Regions from separate parts of the Paenibacillus sp. P36 genome, predicted to be linked through region 2. Evidence: predicted binding sites of a transcription regulator. Region 2 holds the regulator's gene; the other holds the start of a gene.
What was found. The regulator NrdR, encoded in region 2, represses ribonucleotide reductase genes. The targets are predictions, from matches to a motif close to AACACNATATATNGTGTT.
Positions count from the first base shown of each region.

Region 1: ACKTT9_RS10945 (adenosylcobalamin-dependent ribonucleoside-diphosphate reductase) is a predicted target of NrdR. The motif match lies at 5,920-5,937, and genes of this name have one in related genera.

Region 1 covers NZ_AP038372.1:2,382,563-2,391,763, forward strand. Annotated here, with positions in the region: gene ACKTT9_RS10920 (hypothetical protein) at 1-684, opposite strand, end outside; gene ACKTT9_RS10925 (YqhG family protein) at 801-1,790, opposite strand; gene ACKTT9_RS10930 (DEAD/DEAH box helicase) at 1,787-3,577, opposite strand; gene ACKTT9_RS10935 (biotin/lipoate A/B protein ligase family protein) at 3,836-4,675, shown strand; gene dat (D-amino-acid transaminase) at 4,839-5,666, opposite strand; gene ACKTT9_RS10945 (adenosylcobalamin-dependent ribonucleoside-diphosphate reductase) at 5,989-8,640, shown strand.
Region 2 covers NZ_AP038372.1:2,130,907-2,140,107, reverse strand. Annotated here, with positions in the region: gene htpG (molecular chaperone HtpG) at 1-1,285, shown strand, start outside; gene ACKTT9_RS09755 (hypothetical protein) at 1,335-1,517, opposite strand; cyclic di-GMP riboswitch class I at 1,592-1,688, shown strand; gene ACKTT9_RS09750 (hypothetical protein) at 1,738-1,926, shown strand; gene ACKTT9_RS09745 (DUF4183 domain-containing protein) at 2,242-2,664, shown strand; gene nrdR (transcriptional regulator NrdR) at 2,719-3,198, opposite strand; gene ACKTT9_RS09735 (alpha/beta-type small acid-soluble spore protein) at 3,309-3,524, shown strand; gene ACKTT9_RS09730 (lytic transglycosylase domain-containing protein) at 3,624-4,202, opposite strand; gene coaE (dephospho-CoA kinase) at 4,199-4,795, opposite strand; gene ACKTT9_RS09720 (MntP/YtaF family protein) at 4,827-5,546, opposite strand; gene mutM (DNA-formamidopyrimidine glycosylase) at 5,652-6,512, opposite strand; gene polA (DNA polymerase I) at 6,547-9,201, opposite strand, start outside.

The DNA of each region.
Region 1 (9,201 bases), 250 kb from region 2:
TGCTTCTTTTAATTCCGTTGTCATAAGTGTGCTATCATCGGCCCCAAGCTTTGGCGTCGGGTCATCTTTTAAAGGGAGTACCTCACCTGATTTGGCATCCACATAGCACAGTTGATTATCAAGTTTGATTCTCCAAACAGCGGTTAAGCCGTCCATATATAAGCGGTCTTTGGCGATCGTTTCATTGGCGATAAAATCAGAATAAGTAAGTGTTGCCGGAATGAGTTCTTGCTGTACCATGGAACGATACAGCGTGGTCAAACTGAAAAGAGGGTGCTTGCCTGTCCCGTATTCCGTTAATCGGAAGGAGCCATTTTCAACAGACTGTACGATCATATAGCCGACATCCTCGCCATGATCCGTGAGAATCACGACCCAGCCATGTGTCCCTGGACCAAGCGGGTAACTGTTCCAAGCTGCTGATTGCCAGTTATGGAACCCTTCTTCGCGAGCGAGCGCTACCCGCCACTTCTCAACCGTGGCCGATAAAGTGGATTCGCTTCGCAAATCCGGTACGGGCTTTGCAGTTTCAGCTACTTGACTGCTGATAACTGCGGGTTGTCCTACAGGCTGTGCGAGGCTTGTCCGATCTGGATTATCGCCCGCTGAGCTTTGGGAGGGTATGAATAAGAGACTGCCAATACATATGAAGCAAGTTGCTGTCCATGCAGTCCACAGCTTCATCCATGTTCACCTGCCTATCGCTAACTTCTCATTTGTATGAATCTATTGTAATTCTTATGCTATAAAAAGATTGTTAGAACCTGCAGCGTTAATTTGCGAGGTTTTAGCGACTATCGTCAGTTCCTAGGCGATCGCCCGGCGGTTAAATGAAACAATCCGCAATTGATGACAGAAACGGCAATGCGCGGTTTGTGCTGCCAGTCGATTTCTCTGAGGCGGTTGCGGCATTGTGTTTCGATTTCATCTCTTTTATCGGGCTCTGCGTTTAGCAAAAGGCCGTTGTAATAGGATTCGACACGGTCAATCTCACTGCGGTGCTGCTCATTCGCCTCGTCCGCCCATCTATGGTCATAGGTGCTTATTTTGCGTTCAAGCGTCGTTTCCAGCAGGTTCACGGCTTTGGTCAGCGATATCGTATCCGGCAAAATATGACTATTCGCCGGCAGCTTCGGAGAAAGACCTTTGGTCAGCAGATGCTTGTGAAAATTCTCGCGAATCTCGCCGTTGTTCAATTGGACGGCAAGGGAGTGGATTTCACTTCGTTTGCGGTCGCAGGCGAGTTCAACCTTGTAATTGATGCAAAACCATGTATCATACACGAGCGCAGCATGATAGGTGGCTCCCGTAGGAAATGGTTCCTCAAACAGATGAACGAATTTCCCGCGCTCTCGGACAATACCGAACATTTGTTCCAATCTTCTGCTGCCAAAAGTGACATCATCCTGCGGAACACGCGCTGTAATTGTAGTCGGAACGAAGCCGAAATAACGTCCAAGAATGCTGTCGGAGGAACCGTCAGGCGCTTGCTCCTGGTTCGGTGCGGCTGGCGCGCCTGGGTTAGGCGGATTCTTCACAGCTGTCGGTGCAGCCTTGGACTTGGCATCGAGCCTCATTTGTTCCGGGTCGAATACGAATTTATAGGTCATGGTTTCGGCAGGCGTCCCGGTTCGCTCCACGAAACTCCAATAATAAGGCCGGCCCGTCATTTCCCGATCTGCTTCCGGAGAGAGCTTGGCTGTGACGTAAGACGGGCTTTTCTCCAGAATGGTGCAATCATAAGCTTCAAGAAACCGCATGACAAAGGTATGAACGTTTCGTTTGTTCATGATCTGACCTCACCGCTTTGCGCGCCGCCTACGGCATCAAGGATATGTTGAAACTCAGTTCCATACACGGGATTGTGTTCGATTTCTTCTTTGATTTCAGTAAAGGAATGACCCAGCTCGTCAATTTTCCTGCGAATATCCTCGCGCGACCCTGCTTCCATGACCATGCGGAATAACGAAGTTTCAAGAGATCCTTTTTTTTCGATCTTCTCCAAAATCGTATCCAGCTGCCCGATAACCATCTCAAACATATTGATTTTCTCATGCAGCAAAGAGAGGATGTGCTCTTCAATCGTATTGTTTGTCGATAGATTATAGATGTTCACATCATGTGTCTGGCCAAGTCGATGCACACGGCCAATCCGTTGTTCCACGCGCATCGGGTTCCACGGCAGGTCAAAATTAATCATGTTATGGCAAAATTGCAGATTAATTCCTTCGCCGCCAGCTTCCGTCGCAACAAGTACTTGTACGCGATTGCGGAATAAATCCATCATCCAATCCTTTTTGCCACGGTTCATGCCGCCGCGATAGGGGACTGCTGTAATTTTATGCTCTTTCAAATAGTTGAGCAGATACTCCTGGGAAGCGCGATACTCCGTGAAAATGATGACTTTATCATTAATTTCCTGCACGAGCTTCATGGTGGTTTCCGCTTTGCTATTCGATTTGATGCTGCGGATCAGCTCGACAAGCTCCCATATTTTGGCGCGTACAGGCGAATCTTCCGCTGTTTTTTTGAACAAATTCACGAGCGTGATGAAGACGGCATCCCTGGAGGAGCAGACCTCGCGCTGGAGTGTGATGAGCGAAAGCATGCTGTTTAAATCGCCGGAGCTCTCCGCATACCTCGTGCGGACGAAATTGGTGACGCCGTCATAGAGCGCCTGCTCGTCCGGTGAAAGCGTCAGCGGGATATTTTTCACCACCCGCTTGGTGTAATGAACACCGCCGTCGCCGCGACGATTTCGGATCATCACTTTGGATAGCTCCTGCTGCAGCTGAATCTCATTTTTCGGAATCCTTTTGCCGACAACGAAGTTGGACTTAAAGGAGCTGTGAACACCGAGTTGACCGGGCTTGAGCAGGGTGATGAGATTATAGAGCTCTTTCAAATCATTTTGAACCGGCGTGGCGGTGAGCAGCAGGCAATATTTTTTGCGCAGCTCATTAACGAAAGTGTAGTTGGTCGTTTTTTTATTTTTTAATTTATGAGCTTCATCAACAATCAGCATGTCGTATTCCAGACCCATCACGATTTCCCGGTGAGGATCGCGTTTTGCGGTATCCATGGAGGCCACGATAATGTCGCTTTGCTGCCACATGTACGCTTTTTTATGGGCGATGGCAGGTATGCCGAATTTGGTGTTTAATTCACGAACCCATTGCAGGACAAGGGATGCCGGCACCAGGATAAGGGTTTTGCGGACCAATCCACGGATCATGTATTCTTTTAAAATCAGCCCAGCCTCAATCGTTTTCCCGAGTCCCACCTCATCGGCCAAGATGGCTCGACCGCGCATTTCATTAAGCACTCGCTTCGCAGTATCGATCTGATGAGCCATAGGCTCAAGCTGCCCCAAATGAGGGAGGCACTGCATTTCATCAAATGTAGAAATAAGCCCCGACTCTTCCGATTCGTAGGCGAGCTGGTACAAAGTCCAATCGTCCCACGGCCCTCCTCCGCGCACACGATGATCCAGCTCAGTAAACCAGTCCCTCTCAAAGTGCATGTCCAACCGATGATGAATGGGGCGAATGTTCTCTTGCTGTTCATGTTGACGCATAGTTGTGCCCTCCTAAGAGTTTTCGTAAGAAAACTGACTTCGTGAACCTAAGCTTGTATGAAGCACGGGCGCTAAACGCCGAATACGTGTTAGTATGTCCATAAGAGGCGCTTTCATAACTTTTTCCATGGTAAAACAGATGAGGAAATCAGGGCGGGAGCTTGGAGAGGGAGCGGAATCGTAACTTAAGGCGGTTATGTGGTATGATAGAGGTTGTCTTTTGATAAGCATGGTTGGAAAGAAAGGGTGAAGATTTCGATGACGGCATGGCGATTTATACATACGGGGGATCGTTCTCCTGCTGAAAATATGGCTTTAGATGAAGCGATTTTGACCGCTCATAGCGAGGGAATCGTCCCTCCTACGGTGCGTTTTTATGGATGGAATCCAGCAACGCTGTCGATCGGTTATTTCCAAAAAGCAGCTGAGGTCGATCAGGAGGCCGTGGCGAATGAAGGCATTGGCTTCGTACGCCGTCCGACAGGAGGCAGAGCGGTTCTGCATGATAAGGAACTGACCTACAGCATCATTGTGGCCGAGGATTATCCGGGTATTCCCCGAAATGTGACGGATGCTTACCGCGTCCTGAGCGAAGGGCTGCTGCAAGGTTTCCGGGCGTTAGGACTTAACGCCGAGATGGTGCAGCTTGCAAGCGATGAGGAGAAAGAGAAATATGCCTCTGCCGGCTCGGCTGCATGTTTCGATTCTCCGTCCTGGTATGAGCTCGTGGTTGAGGGGCGTAAAGTCGCCGGCAGCGCGCAGGTACGGCAAAAGAACGTCGTGCTGCAGCACGGCTCGATCCTGCTCGATATGGATACGGACCAACTGTTCCGTATGCTACGTTTCTCAAACGAGAAGGTGGCGGAGCGGATGAAGACGAGCTTTTTGAAAAAAGCGGTGGCCATTAACGAGCTGCTGCGGGCACAGGGGAAAGAGGCCGTTACCTTGGGGCAAGTTGAAGAAGCGTTCCGCCGTGAAATTGGACTCGGTTTAGGCGTGGAGCTGGTTGAGGACTCGTTGACACCGTTTGAGATCGAGTTGACCAATCGTCTTGTGCAAGAGAAATATGGGACGGATGAGTGGAACTTGCGGCGATAATGATGAGGCGTGCGTACGGGCATATTCGTATGAAAACTCCGAAATAACGGCCTGAAGTTCCCTTTCGTCACTGTACACGTTCGATTTCGCTGAAATAGCGCCCTGGCGTTCCTCGTTTGGGGATTTAAAAAACCTAAGGCAGATGCCTTAGGTTTTTTGCTGATTACGAGAATGTACGAACAAACTCCTCTTGCAGCTTGCGGGTATGTTCACCTGGCGTGCCGGCTCCAATCGTGCGGCCATCCACTTCCAGAATTGGCGTTATTTCTACCGTTGTTCCTGAGATAAAGGCTTCGTCAGCCGTCATAAGCTGTTCCGTCGTAAAAGCTTCTTCTTTAACCGGCATATTCAAACCTCTGGCTAAACGCAAGACGACTGCTCGGGTAATTCCATGCAAAATCAAATGATTCGCAGGATGCGTATAAAGCACGCCATCTTTGATTATCATCAGGTTAGACGCGCTGCACTCCGTCACCGTACCTTCGCGATGCAGCACAACCTCCTGCACGTTGTTATCGAGCGCTGCTTGCTTGGCCATGACATTGGGCAGCAGATTGAGTGTTTTGAGATCGCATCTTAACCAGCGAATATCGGCGAAAGTAATCGCTTTGATCCCGTTATGTATGGTTGCCGTTGGTCTTGGCACTTCCGTGCAGTAGGCCAGCATGATCGGTTCTGCCTGAGTCGGAAACGGATGCGCGCGTGGAGCTTCGCCTCGGGTGATTTGCAGATATACGGTGCCATCGATCAGCTTATTTTTGTCCACCAGCTCGGTGAGAATTTGCCCGATTTTCTCGATGGTAAAAGGGAGTGTAAGCCGCACCTCGCTTGCGGTTCTTTGAAGCCTCTGCATATGGGCATCCTGCTCATACAGCTTACCTTGATAGACACGGAAAACTTCATATATACCGTCTCCAAAATAATAACCGCGATCATCGGGCGAGAGTTGAATGTCCGCTTTATTCATAAATTCATTTTTATAAAAATACATGTCTTTAACATCTCCTTAGGAAAAATAAATAACGAACAAATGTTCTAAAAATGAACGAATTGTGGTATCCTAAATATAGGTTAGCAGAGGAACACGCCATCGTCAAAAGCAACGAACCGCCAGCTCGCTTTCTATAAAATAAAGAGAGATTTCGAGTAAATTCTAGCTAAAGCGATCATTACTTGTCTTATTAAACAAAATTGGTCCTTTGGCCATTCGAAGGTCCATATCTAGTGTTGTATAATGGATTTCTCACACCAGATATTGTAATTTTCAATTTAGTTGGAGCTGAATCTGTAGCTTATTGGGAGGGCATTTATCAATGGGGATTTCGCAATCAGGTAAGAGGCTGGAAGGGTTAAGCGAGAAAATATTTTTGGATCGCTACGCACTTAAGAATGCGGATACGAGCTTTGCTAAAGTGGGGGACACCGTACTCGTATTGACGAAGGATGATCCCAAATTCCCAGCCAAAGAAGTAGGCGAAATTATTAGCCGTGAAGGCGACATCGTGCAAGTAAGAACACGCAGTGGCGAGACAGTCAAATCTGCAGTTGAGAAGCTTACATTAAACATAGAAAAGACACCGGAAGAAATGTGGGACCGTCTGGCCGGAGCCATGGCATCCGTGGAAACGACACCTGAGAAACGCAGGGAATGGACGGAGAAATTCAGATATATTTTGGACGATTGGAAACTTGTTCCAGGTGGACGGATTGCGGCAGGAGCGGACGCAAGTGATGAATTAACGCTGTTCAACTGTTATGTGATCCCATCTCCTCACGATAGCCGTGGCGGCATTATGAGCACACTTTCGGAAATGACGGAAATCATGTCACGCGGCGGCGGTGTGGGGATCAATCTGTCTTCCCTTCGACCACGCCGTTCCGTTGTCAAAGGAGTTAACGGCTCTTCGAGCGGTGCTGTATCATGGGGCGGTTTGTTCAGCTATACAACAGGTCTGATTGAGCAGGGCGGAAGCCGTCGTGGGGCACTTATGCTGATGATCAATGATTGGCATCCAGATCTGGAAGATTTCATCACGGTGAAGTCAACCATGGGACAAATCACCAATGCCAATTTATCCGTTTGCGTAAGCAATGGATTTATGAAGGCCGTGAAGGAAGATTTGGAGTGGGAACTTGTATTCCCAGATACAACGGATCCTGAATATAATGAGAAATGGGACGGCAATTTGGAAGCTTGGAAACAGCTTGGCAAAGCCGTCAAGCCTTATCGCACAGTCAGAGCTCGTGAAGTGTGGCACACGATTATTGAGTCCGCTTGGAAATCGGCTGAGCCTGGTGTTGTGTTCATGGAATACTACAACCAAATGTCGAATAGTTGGTATTTCAACCCGATTATTTGTACGAATCCGTGTGGGGAGCAGGGGCTTCCAGCTTGGGGAGTTTGCAACTTGTCGGCGATTAACTTATCCAAATTTTATGATGCAGAGAAACATGATGTCGATTGGGCGGATCTGGCGACGGTTGTTCGCTACTCGACGCGTTTCCTTGATAATGTCATTGACAAAACGCCATATCATTTTGAAGAAAACCGTGAGAATCAACAGAAGGAACGCCGCGTAGGCCTAGGATCAATGGGCTTGGCGGAACTCATGATTAAGTTGAAAATTCGTTACGGCAGTCCGGAATCCTTAGCATTTTTGGACAGAATCTACGGCTTCATGGCAAGAGAAGCTTATCTGGCATCAGCGGAAATCGCTGCTGAGAAAGGTTCTTTCCAAGCGTTTATTGCAGATAAGTTCCTGGAGAGCGGCTTTATGAAAAATATGACCAAGGTATTCCCGGAAGTTGGCGAAGCCATTAAGCTGAACGGTATGCGCAACGTAACGGTCATCACGCAGGCTCCAACGGGAAGCACAGGGACGATGGTTGGCACTTCGACGGGGATTGAGCCGTATTTTGCCTTTGAATATTTCCGCCAAAGCCGCCTAGGATTTGATAAACAATATGTACCGATTGCTCAAGAATGGAAAGATGCCAATCCGAATCAGGAATTGCCGGATTACTTTGTAACTTCCATGACGTTGACGGCTGAAGATCATATTCGCGCACAAGCAGCGATCCAGAAATGGGTTGACAGTTCGATCTCCAAAACAGCGAATTGCCCATCCGATTTCACAGTTGAAGAGACCAAACGGTTATATGAATTGGCTTTTGATCTGGGTTGTAAAGGCGTTACTATCTACCGTGATGGAAGCCGTGATGTTCAAGTTCTTAGCACAAGTTCTGATAAGAAAGAGGAGAAGAAAGTTGAGAAGGCAGAAGCAGCACCTGTTGCAGTAGCTGCGGAGGCTGTGAAAGAAGAAGCCAGCTTAACGAATCTCTCAGGCAAGCTTGCGGTTAATGTTGACGCCAAAACAGAGCAAGTTTTCGATAAGCAATATAAGCGCCGTCCGCAAATTCTGCGAGGCGCAACCTATAAAGTGAATACACCATTCGGCATGGCGTATATTACGATTAATGATATGAACGGAACGCCGAGTGAAATTTTCCTCAATGTGGGGAAAGCTGGATCAGACGTTTTTGCGATGTCTGAAGCACTAGGCCGCGTGTGCTCGTTGTTCTTGCGTTACGGCGACCACGGCGACAAAGTGAAGCTGCTCGTGAAGCACTTGAAAGGCATTGGCGGCTCCGGCGCCATTGGATTTGGCACGAACCGCGTCGAGTCGATCGCTGACGCGGTTGCCAAAGCGCTCGAGCAGCACGACGAAGTGATGAACGAGCAAGACGACGCGCGGAACTACGTGACCGCGACGAGCGAAGTGCTGGATGCGCCAGCTCCGGCACCGGTGGCTGCTCCTAGCGGGCACGCCGCGCATGGCGCTCATGGCAGCAACGCTGCTAGCGCCGCGACGAAGGACTTGTGCCCGTCTTGCGGTTCCGCTTCGCTGATTAACAGCGAAGGGTGCAAGAATTGCGCGAACTGTGGCTACAGTCGCTGCTCATAAGAGGACCGGGGGCGGGAGCCCCTGGTTTTTTTTTGTTGTTGTGTGAAATTCCATAATTCATTAGAATTGTTCCATAATTCGTTAGACGATTTGTTGTAGAATTCTTTAGAAATTTATATCTATACAAAAAAATGAATGAAAATACAAAAAGGCAAACGACAACATTGATCGTTTGCCTTTTTTATCGTAAAAGTAATGGAGCTGAGGAACTATGAATAGATAGAATGAAATTACTATTTGTTCCAAAAGTATATGGCGATGAAAGTTTAGTTAGCTATATTTATAGATTGGCTAATGTTAATAATTATGAAGTAGCTTGGATATATGAGTTGCTTGTACTGGTACCCCAAGCTTAATTGTTATTCTAAAACATTGGTGCAATATCTAAATACCTTCGATATAACTTCTCTTTCGTAATCATTTTTTACATAAAAGCAGTGACGTTTCCAGTCTAGAAGCCGCAGGGCTCCATCAATATCTCCAGCCATTGCATCATTAAAAGCCCTCTCAACCTGTTCCAATGAAGGGACCCGTTGATGTTTTCGGTGAAATCCAATGATT
Region 2 (9,201 bases):
TTCTGACTTCATTCGTTATCCGATCAAAATGGACGTTGCCGGCAAAAGACCCAAAGAAGGCACGGACAATGAATTCGAAGATTATCAAGAAGAGCAGCAGCTTAACAGCATGGTGCCTATCTGGAGAAAAAACAAAAGCGAACTAACGCCTGAGGATTATGAGAAGTTCTATCATGAGAAGCATTACGGCTTCGATAAGCCGCTTAAGCATATTCATGTTAGCGCGGACGGGGCTGTTGTCTACCAAGCGATCCTTTTTGTTCCGGAAAGCATGCCTTTCGACTACTATTCCAAGGAATATGAAAAAGGTTTGGAGCTATACGCCAACGGCGTTTTGATTATGAACAAATGCGCGGACCTGCTGCCTGACTATTTCAGCTTCGTGAAAGGGATGGTCGATTCCGAAAGCTTGTCTCTGAACATTTCCAGAGAGATGCTGCAGCATGATCGCCAATTAAAGCTGATTGCCAAAAACATTCAGAGCAAAATCAAAGGCCAACTTCAATCCATGCTGAAGGATGAGAGAGAGAAATACGAAACCTTCTACAAAGCGTTTGGCCGTCAGCTCAAATTCGGCGTCTACAGCGACTACGGCACACATAAAGACGTTCTGCAGGACCTGTTGATGTTCCACTCCTCCAAGGAGAAAAAGCTCGTTACACTCGACGAATACATCGCGAGAATGCCAGAAGATCAGAAGTACATTTACTATGCATCCGGCGAATCCATGGAGCGCATCGATAAGCTTCCACAAACGGAGCTTGTTACGGATAAAGGCTATGAAATCTTGTATTTCACTGACGATATCGACGAATTCGCAATCAAAATGATCATGACTTACAAGGAAAAAGAATTCAAATCGGTTTCCAGCGGCGATCTCGGCATTGAAGCGGATGATAAATCCGAAACCGAAGCGGAAACAAACGATAACAAAGAGCTTTTCGACTACATGACCAGCTTATTGTCCGGTAAAGTTACGAATGTCAAGGCCTCCAAACGTCTTAAAAAGCATCCGGTTTGCCTGTCTACAGACGGTGACGTGACGATTGAGATGGAAAAAATCCTGAATGCCATGCCGAACAATCCGAATGTGAAAGCCGAAAAAGTGCTTGAAATCAACATGAACCATGAAGTATTCGGCTCGTTGAAGGACGCTTTCGAAAAAGACAAAGAGAAGCTGAACCTTTACACAGCCCTCTTGTACAACCAAGCTCTCCTCATCGAAGGCTTGCCGCTTCAAGATCCGGTTGAATTCACGAATGATATCTGTAAAATCATGGTGTAAATCCATTAGAGCACTGCCGCCGCTATGGCTGCAGTGCTCTTTCTTGTCATCACGAATGCTCATCAAGCCTAATCATCGGCTGCGCGGCTCTATCCTCACTCCGATTATTGGCCTCCATATTCGAATATACATAAGCCAATAATCGATCTTGATCAATTCCTAACGAGTTGGCTACCTTCACAATATCTAATTCATAAGAAAAGCCTGGAATTTGATTGGATTTGACGGACATATGCTTCAACCATCCTTCGAATAGATGTAATAATTGGAAATAATGTGATATAGTTTTCTTACAAGCATTAATCGGCACGACAAAGGCAAAACCACTGAAAAGTGGTGACGCAAAGCTATAGGGACTAATTTGGCTTGATTTACATGTCCAAAATGTCAGCCAGCTGCCAAGACCGCCTCCGTCCGATTAATGTAGAAATGACTAGGAGGAGCTGATAAGGATGGAGAAGATTGTGTTGAATGGGAACATGAGCTTGGATGTGGAAAACTTGATTGCTAACCTGCATCTACCGGAAAGTGATATTTTGAACATGTTCTCCTTTAAGTTTAATAACAACCTGCTTACCCCCGAGGAATCAATTCGATTTATTCAATTTCTTAGGAGTGAACTGGACAAACGTACCCAATAACAGAATTATGCACGAACGCCCACAAAAATGCAGTCGGTTGGTGTCTATAGAATTATTTTTTTTAAAATCGAAGGAAATCGCGTCATGATAGCTTTTTATGAATAAACATAGCAAAAAGACAACGGGAATCCCGCTGTCTTTTTCTTATTTTTTGTCACATTTAAGGTTTAAAGTTTAGTGGATTGAAACATTTTTTTGTACATGCTCTTTCTATATGCTATCATCCAAGAATTTCCAAATATACGACATATACTATACTAGATTACCAGAATACTAGATTAGTCCTTGAATTGTGGATAGAAAGGGAGAATGACGATGAGTTCAGGTTTGATTACCTTGCATTTGACTGCAACCAGCACGGTTTCGGGGACCATTACTACAACGACCACCACGACCATTACGCCGCTGGTCAAACGCTTCACAACCACTGTCGTCATAGGCAACATTCTCTCAGGTGTAACCACCATTCCCTCCACCAGCTTCAAGGATGACTCTGGCACGACTTTGCCTGCTAACGGTCTTACCGTTCCAGGCAGCAATGGATACTACAATGTATTCGTGAATGGCACTCTCATCGCTGGAGGGCTTACGACTCTAACAACGGCCAGTCTGGCTATTAACAATGCCCTTACGATTGGCGTTACGGTCGTCTTAGAGACGCTCTCTTTTACAGCCATCTCGTCTTCTACTTCTACAACAAATAATTTAGTAGTCACTACCGTTATTCATTCTATCTAACAAATAAAAGCCGATCTGAAGACGTTCAAGCGAACGAATCAGAACCGGCTTTCTTTATTTGTCCCGGAGTAGGCCGGGATCATGCTTTCCCAATATTTGCGTTAACTCTTTGAGGAACATGTTAATGTCCTTGAATTGCCGGTAAACGGAGGCGAAGCGAATGTAAGCCACTTCATCGACTGGGTACAATTGCTCCATGACGATTTCGCCAATGCCTAAACTGTCTACTTCCGCATGAGCCGTCGTGCGAAGCTGCATCTCAACTTCGGATACGAGCATCTCGAGTCTCTCCATGGACACCGGACGTTTCTCACAAGCGCGTATTAAGCCTCTTAAAATTTTCTCACGACTAAATTCTTCCCTGCTGCCATCTTTTTTAATCACAATAAGCGGAGTTTCTTCCACCATCTCAAAGGTGGTGAATCTTCGGGCGCATTTCTCACATTCCCGGCGACGGCGGATCGATTTGTTTTCATTAGCTGAACGTGAGTCAAGCACTTTCGTACCGGAATAATCACAGAACGGACACTTCATTCGCTATCTCTCCTTTCTCTTCTATCTGATGGATTACCATATGTTACATGTCATGAACAAGGAAGAAGTGCGCACAATACTAGTACCAACCGACAAGGAGGTGAACAGACATGAGCGCAGGAAACAGCAACACACTAGTTGTTCCTCAAGCTAACGCAGCGTTGGATCAGTTGAAATACGAAGTAGCCCAAGAACTTGGTATCTCTATCCCACAAGATGGATACTACGGTAACATGGCTACTCGTGACACTGGTGCCATCGGTGGTCACATTACTCGTCGCCTGGTGCAAATCGCAGAACAATCTTTGGCTGGTCAATTCAAGTAATCTTGAGTAGAAGTAGCCGCTGAATCTGCAAACGGGAAGCATTGGACTTTAAGCCCCCACAAAGGAGCTAGTCCAATGCTTCTTTGTTATGTAGAGATATCATTGCACACTCTTCCATTGTTCGGAGTAAAGCTTGGTGTATTTCTCATAATAATAAATAACTCGTTGAACATAATGACGCGTTTCGCCGAATGGAATTTGGTCAATGCGTTCCTGTGAACCGTCCCATACGTTCGTTTGCTTCCATTTATTCACATTCCCTTGTCCGGCATTATAAGCTGCAATCGCATAAATTAAATTTCCATTGTAATGTTTGTTCAGCCAGCTTAAATACCAAGAACCGAGATTAATGTTCACATCCGCTTTTAACAAATCTTCCTGGGTGTGTGGTCCCAAATTGGTGGACTCTACAATCCAATCTGCCGTGTCTGGCATCAACTGCATAAGCCCCAAAGCACCTTTTTTTGATTCCAAATGATGCTTATAGTTCGTCTCCACCCTGATGATGGCCGCAATGAGAAAAGGGTCTATATTGTGCTTCGCCGCACTTTGCTTGATTTCCTGCTCAAAATAAATGGGATACAACTTTCTTCCTATAAAATCGCTGTTCATAAAGAGGACTAGAACGAAACAAACGAGTAAAAGGGCAAACACTCGTTTTTTGCGCAAGAACTTCATGAAAGCCCCTTCCCTAGCCAAAACCGTTCGACCGAAGCTAAGGTGTCTTCCCAGGTCCCGCTGTTGTCGATCACGATATCCGCTAATTTGCGTTTTTCTTCTATCGACATTTGTGCGTTGATTCGGTTGTTGGCCGCGCTTTCCGTTAAGTTGTCTCTTCTCATTAAACGTTCCACCTGAATGTGAGGAGGCACATACACAACCAGAACCTCTTCGAACATAAAAGATAGATCCGATTCAAACAATAAAGGAATATCGACGACAACCAGTTTGTCAGGAAATTGCTTCTCATACGCTTCCATCTGTTCTCTGATCATCTTGCGGATAGGTGGATGCAAGATGTGTTCTAGTTGTTTACGGGCATCCGTATTTCCAAAAACGATCTCACCCAGCTTTTTACGGTGCAGTGAGCCGTCTTCCTGAATGACCGCTTGTCCAAAATGCGCAGCAACCTGTTCGAGAACAGGGCTGCCGGGCTGGACAACATCGCGCGCGATTTGATCTGCATCTACTAATAGAGCGCCGCGGCTAACCAGCATGGCGCTAACTGTGCTTTTGCCGCAAGCGATTCCTCCTGTTAACCCGATATTCATAGGCAAATCTCTCCTAAATGTATTCCTGTTACTACAGCATTTTCAATAAACCCATAAGAATAAGTACACATCCCGGAAGAATCGATAACTTCTTCATCCATGTCATTTCCGCATAACGAAAGCCAATGCGCAAGCCTAGTGCAATAAACGAACCACTCGAAATAGAAATTACGGATGCCGTTAACAAAGGAACAAAACCAATTAATGCAGCGCCAATCCCCGCTCCAAATGCGTCCAATGAAAGGGCTAGCCCTAGCAAAGTAGCCTCGGAAGCTGAAATATTACCCGATTTATCCACATCAGCGATGGAGGGTGTACGCAAAATTTGAATAACCAAACCAAAACGCTTGAGTTCAATATTCAGGATTTCCTTCGTCCTTTGCAGCGTATCGAGTGTGGCAGGCTCATTGCCGGAAGGGGGAATACTGCTCAGAGATATCTGGTCGTCAGATGACTTGGCTGTCTCTTGGAGATCCTGCGACTTCTGTTGTCTCTGTTGGTAAAGCGCCCAAATGCCAATCCCAATCAGAATGAGTGCACCGATCCGTTTGGCAAACTCGGGAGACATAAAAGAAGACATCAGGACACCAATTTGCATCGAACTATAAATAATGATACCAGACCAAAGGGATATAATACCAATAGACAGAAATGGGATTCGAATTTTGCGTAATCCGTACATGACGCCAACGCCGAAACCGTCCAATGAAACTGCGAAAGCCAGAACCAGCAAAGAAAGCACCGGAAGCATAATACCCCTCCTAAGAGTTTTACCACTGACGACAATAAGCTGAATAGCAGCACATCATCTGGGCTAAGTACTCCATATCATATGGGAAGGGCGCGCTTCACGTGCCTATTTCTCAGACTTCTTTATGATTCTCTTTCGCTTTAACGGTTGACAGGTTGGACAAATGTGCGTTCCGCGACCGCCCACCACGGTTTTGTAGATTTCGCTGCCGCATGTTTTGCAGCTTTGCGACTGTCTGCCATAAATGTTCAGCTGATGCTGGAATAAGCCGATTTCACCTTGGCCGTTGACATACGATTTGATGGAAGATCCCCCCACCTCAACGGAATCGCTCAACGTACGAATAATCGCCTCATGCAACAGCATGAGCTCCTTCTTGCTGAGGGACGACGCCTCGCGTTCCGGATGGATACCGGCAAGGAAAAGGGACTCGTCTACATAAATATTACCGATGCCGACAATATATTCTTGATTCAGGAGCAGCGGCTTAATCTTCGTCTTTTTGTGGGCGATCCGGTCCCGGAAAGCTTCCAATGTGAAGGCCTCATCCAGCGGCTCCAAACCAAGTTTATGCAGCGGCGGCTGTGTAAGCTCTTCCCCTCTCGGGAACAAATGCATCGTGCCGAATTGTCTTACATCCTTGTACCGCAGCTCGCTGCCGTCGGTAAAACGAAATAGCACATGCGTATGAGACTCAAGCGGATCTTCCGTGCTGTACAGGCCATAGCGGCCTTCCATCCGCAGATGAGAGACCATGACGTAATCCGTTAAAACAAATCGTAAAAACTTGCCTCTGCGCTCAATCGTTTCGATCTGCTGCCCTTGCAGCAGCACTTCAAACATCTGAATATCATCAGGTTTCTGTATAATGCGGGGCAGTCTGACCTGAACCTGCTCGATCGTTTTACCGGTGATCAGATTGTTCAGTGTGCGCTTGACCGTCTCGACTTCGGGTAGTTCAGGCACGGATGTTCACCTCTTTTGAATTTGTTCAGCTTCCTTACTTGGCGTCATACCAAGTAAGGCCATAATCGACGTCCGCGCTAAGCGGCACGTCCAGTTTCAATGCCCCTGCCATGACTTCCGGCACCAGGCGGCGCATCGTCTCGAGCTCCTCTTCCGGGACCTCGAAGACGAGCTCATCGTGTACTTGAAGCAGCATGCGGCTCTTCAAGCCCTCTTTCTTCAAGCGGGCATCCATCTGCACCATTGCAAGCTTAATGATGTCTGCTGCCGTGCCCTGAATCGGCGTGTTCATCGCCGTACGCTCCGCAAACGAGCGGAGGTTGAAGTTCGAGTGCGTAATTTCCGGCAAATACCGGCGGCGCTGCAGCAGCGTCGTCACATAGCCGTCTCTGCGCGCATCCTTCACGATATCGTCCATATATTTGCGTACGCCTTGGAAGACAGCAAAATATTGTTCTATGAACTGTGCTGCATCCCGGCGAGTAATGTCCAAGTTCTGAGACAAGCCATAGTCGCTGATCCCGTAAACGATCCCGAAGTTAACGGCTTTGGCCTGACGGCGCATATTCGCATCGACGGCGCTCTCTTCCACCCCGAAGACGTCCATCGCCGTCTTCGTGTGGATGTCCATATTCTGAAGGAAAGCTTCCTTCAGCTTCTCATCCTGCGAGATGTGCGCCAGCACGCGCAGCTCGATCTGCGAGTAATCCGCAGCGAGAATGTACCATCCAGGCTCGGATGGCACGAACACTTTGCGGATCTTCCGGCCCTCCTCCAGACGAATCGGAATGTTCTGGAGGTTCGGGAACTGGCTGCTGAGCCGTCCTGTGGCGGCAATGGTCTGCCGGTAATAGGTATGCACCTTACCGGTCTCAGGCCGCACCTCTTTCAGCAGCCCTTCGACGTACGTCGATTGCAGCTTCGCCAGCTGACGGTAGTTCAAGATCTGCCCGACCACTTCGTTGTAGGGCGCGAGGCGCTCCAGCACCTCGGCATCGGTCGAGTAGCCGGTTTTGGTCTTCTTCCAAGCTGGCAGTCCCAGCTTCTCGAACAGAATCTCGCCAAGCTGCTTCGGCGAGTTGATGTTGAACTCGACGCCGGCGAGCTTGTAAATACTGGACATAATCGTGTCCAGTTTATTGACGAGCTCCACGCCGAGCGCTTTAAGCCCTTCGGCATCTACGGCGATGCCGCGCAGCTCCATCTCCGCCAGCACGCTGGCCAGCGGCTGCTCCAGTTCATAGAAGAGCTGATGCATCTCGCCCTTCTCCAGCTCTTCCGCGAGCACCGGTACCAGGCGCGCGGTTGCCATTGCTTTGCGTCCCAAGTGGTCGCTAAGCGCCGTTAGCTCCGGCAGGCGGAATTTCGCGCCTTTGCCGAACACGTCTTCGTCTGCCTTCAGACCCGGCAGGCTGTATTTCGCCGATAAGCCGCTCAACGTCAGATTCGACTCCGTTGGGTCGAGCAGGTAAGCGGCGAGCAAGACGTCGAAATCCACGCCTTTGAGCACGATGCCCTGCCAAGCCAAAGCGAGAATCGAGCGATGCAGATCGAAGAGCTGCTTCTTCTTCGAATCATCCGCCAGCCATGCCCGCAGCGGCTCGCCAGCTTCTCCTTTGAGCAGCTGGAATGGCACGTAATAGGACGTATTCACGTCCTCATCATGCGTAAACCAGACTACGCCGACATTGACGGCTTGATGTGGATTTTCACCGACAGCTTCCACATGGATCACTCCGCTGTCGCTTAATTTGCCAACTAGCTCACCTACATTGGCTTCCGTAACGACAACCGCTTCCATGCTTTCAACAACTTGTCCTTCCGCTTCCAAGTCCACAGCGCCGAAATCCATTTTCTCCAGCAAGGATTTAAATTCCAGCTTACGGAACATGCCAGCCAAGGCTTGTCCGTCAAATCCATCGTAACGGAACGTATCCCACTCGGTTTCCATCGGCACTTCACGGAAGATCGTCGCAAGCTCTTTACTCATAATCGCGTCTTTCGCGTGCTCCTCGACTTTTTCTTTCATCTTGCCCTTCAGGCTGGCTGTATTCGCAAGCACTTCTTCCACGGTGCCGAATTCATGAAGCATCTTGAGCGCAGTCTTCTCTCCAACTCCGGGAATGCCAGGGATGTTATCTGACGTATCGCCCATGAGTCCCTTTAGATCAATAATCTGCGCAGGTGTAAGACCGTACTTCTCCTTGATCTCAGCCGGATTATATAACTCAACTTCCGTAATTCCTTTGCGCGTGATCGCAACAGTGACGTGATCGGAAGCTAGCTGCAGCATATCCTTGTCTCCAGAGACAAGAAGCACTTTCTCGCCTTTGGCGTCTGCGGCTTTGGTCAGCGTGCCGATGATGTCGTCCGCTTCATAGCCGGATAGCTCAAACTGCGGAATTTTGAACGCTTTCAGCAGTTCTTTGATCAGCGGAAATTGTTCGGAAAGCTCTGACGGCGTTTTGGCCCGTCCGCCCTTGTATTCCGTATATTCTTTATGTCGAAACGTAATCTTCCCGGCATCAAAAGCAACAAGAAAATGCGTCGGCTTTTCTTCTTCTATTAATTTAAGCAGCATCGTTGTAAAACCATAAACGGCATTCGTGTGCAATCCGCTAGAATTGCTGAGAAGCGGTAAAGCATAGAAAGCTCTGTTTGCAATCGAATTTCCATCAATAATAATAAG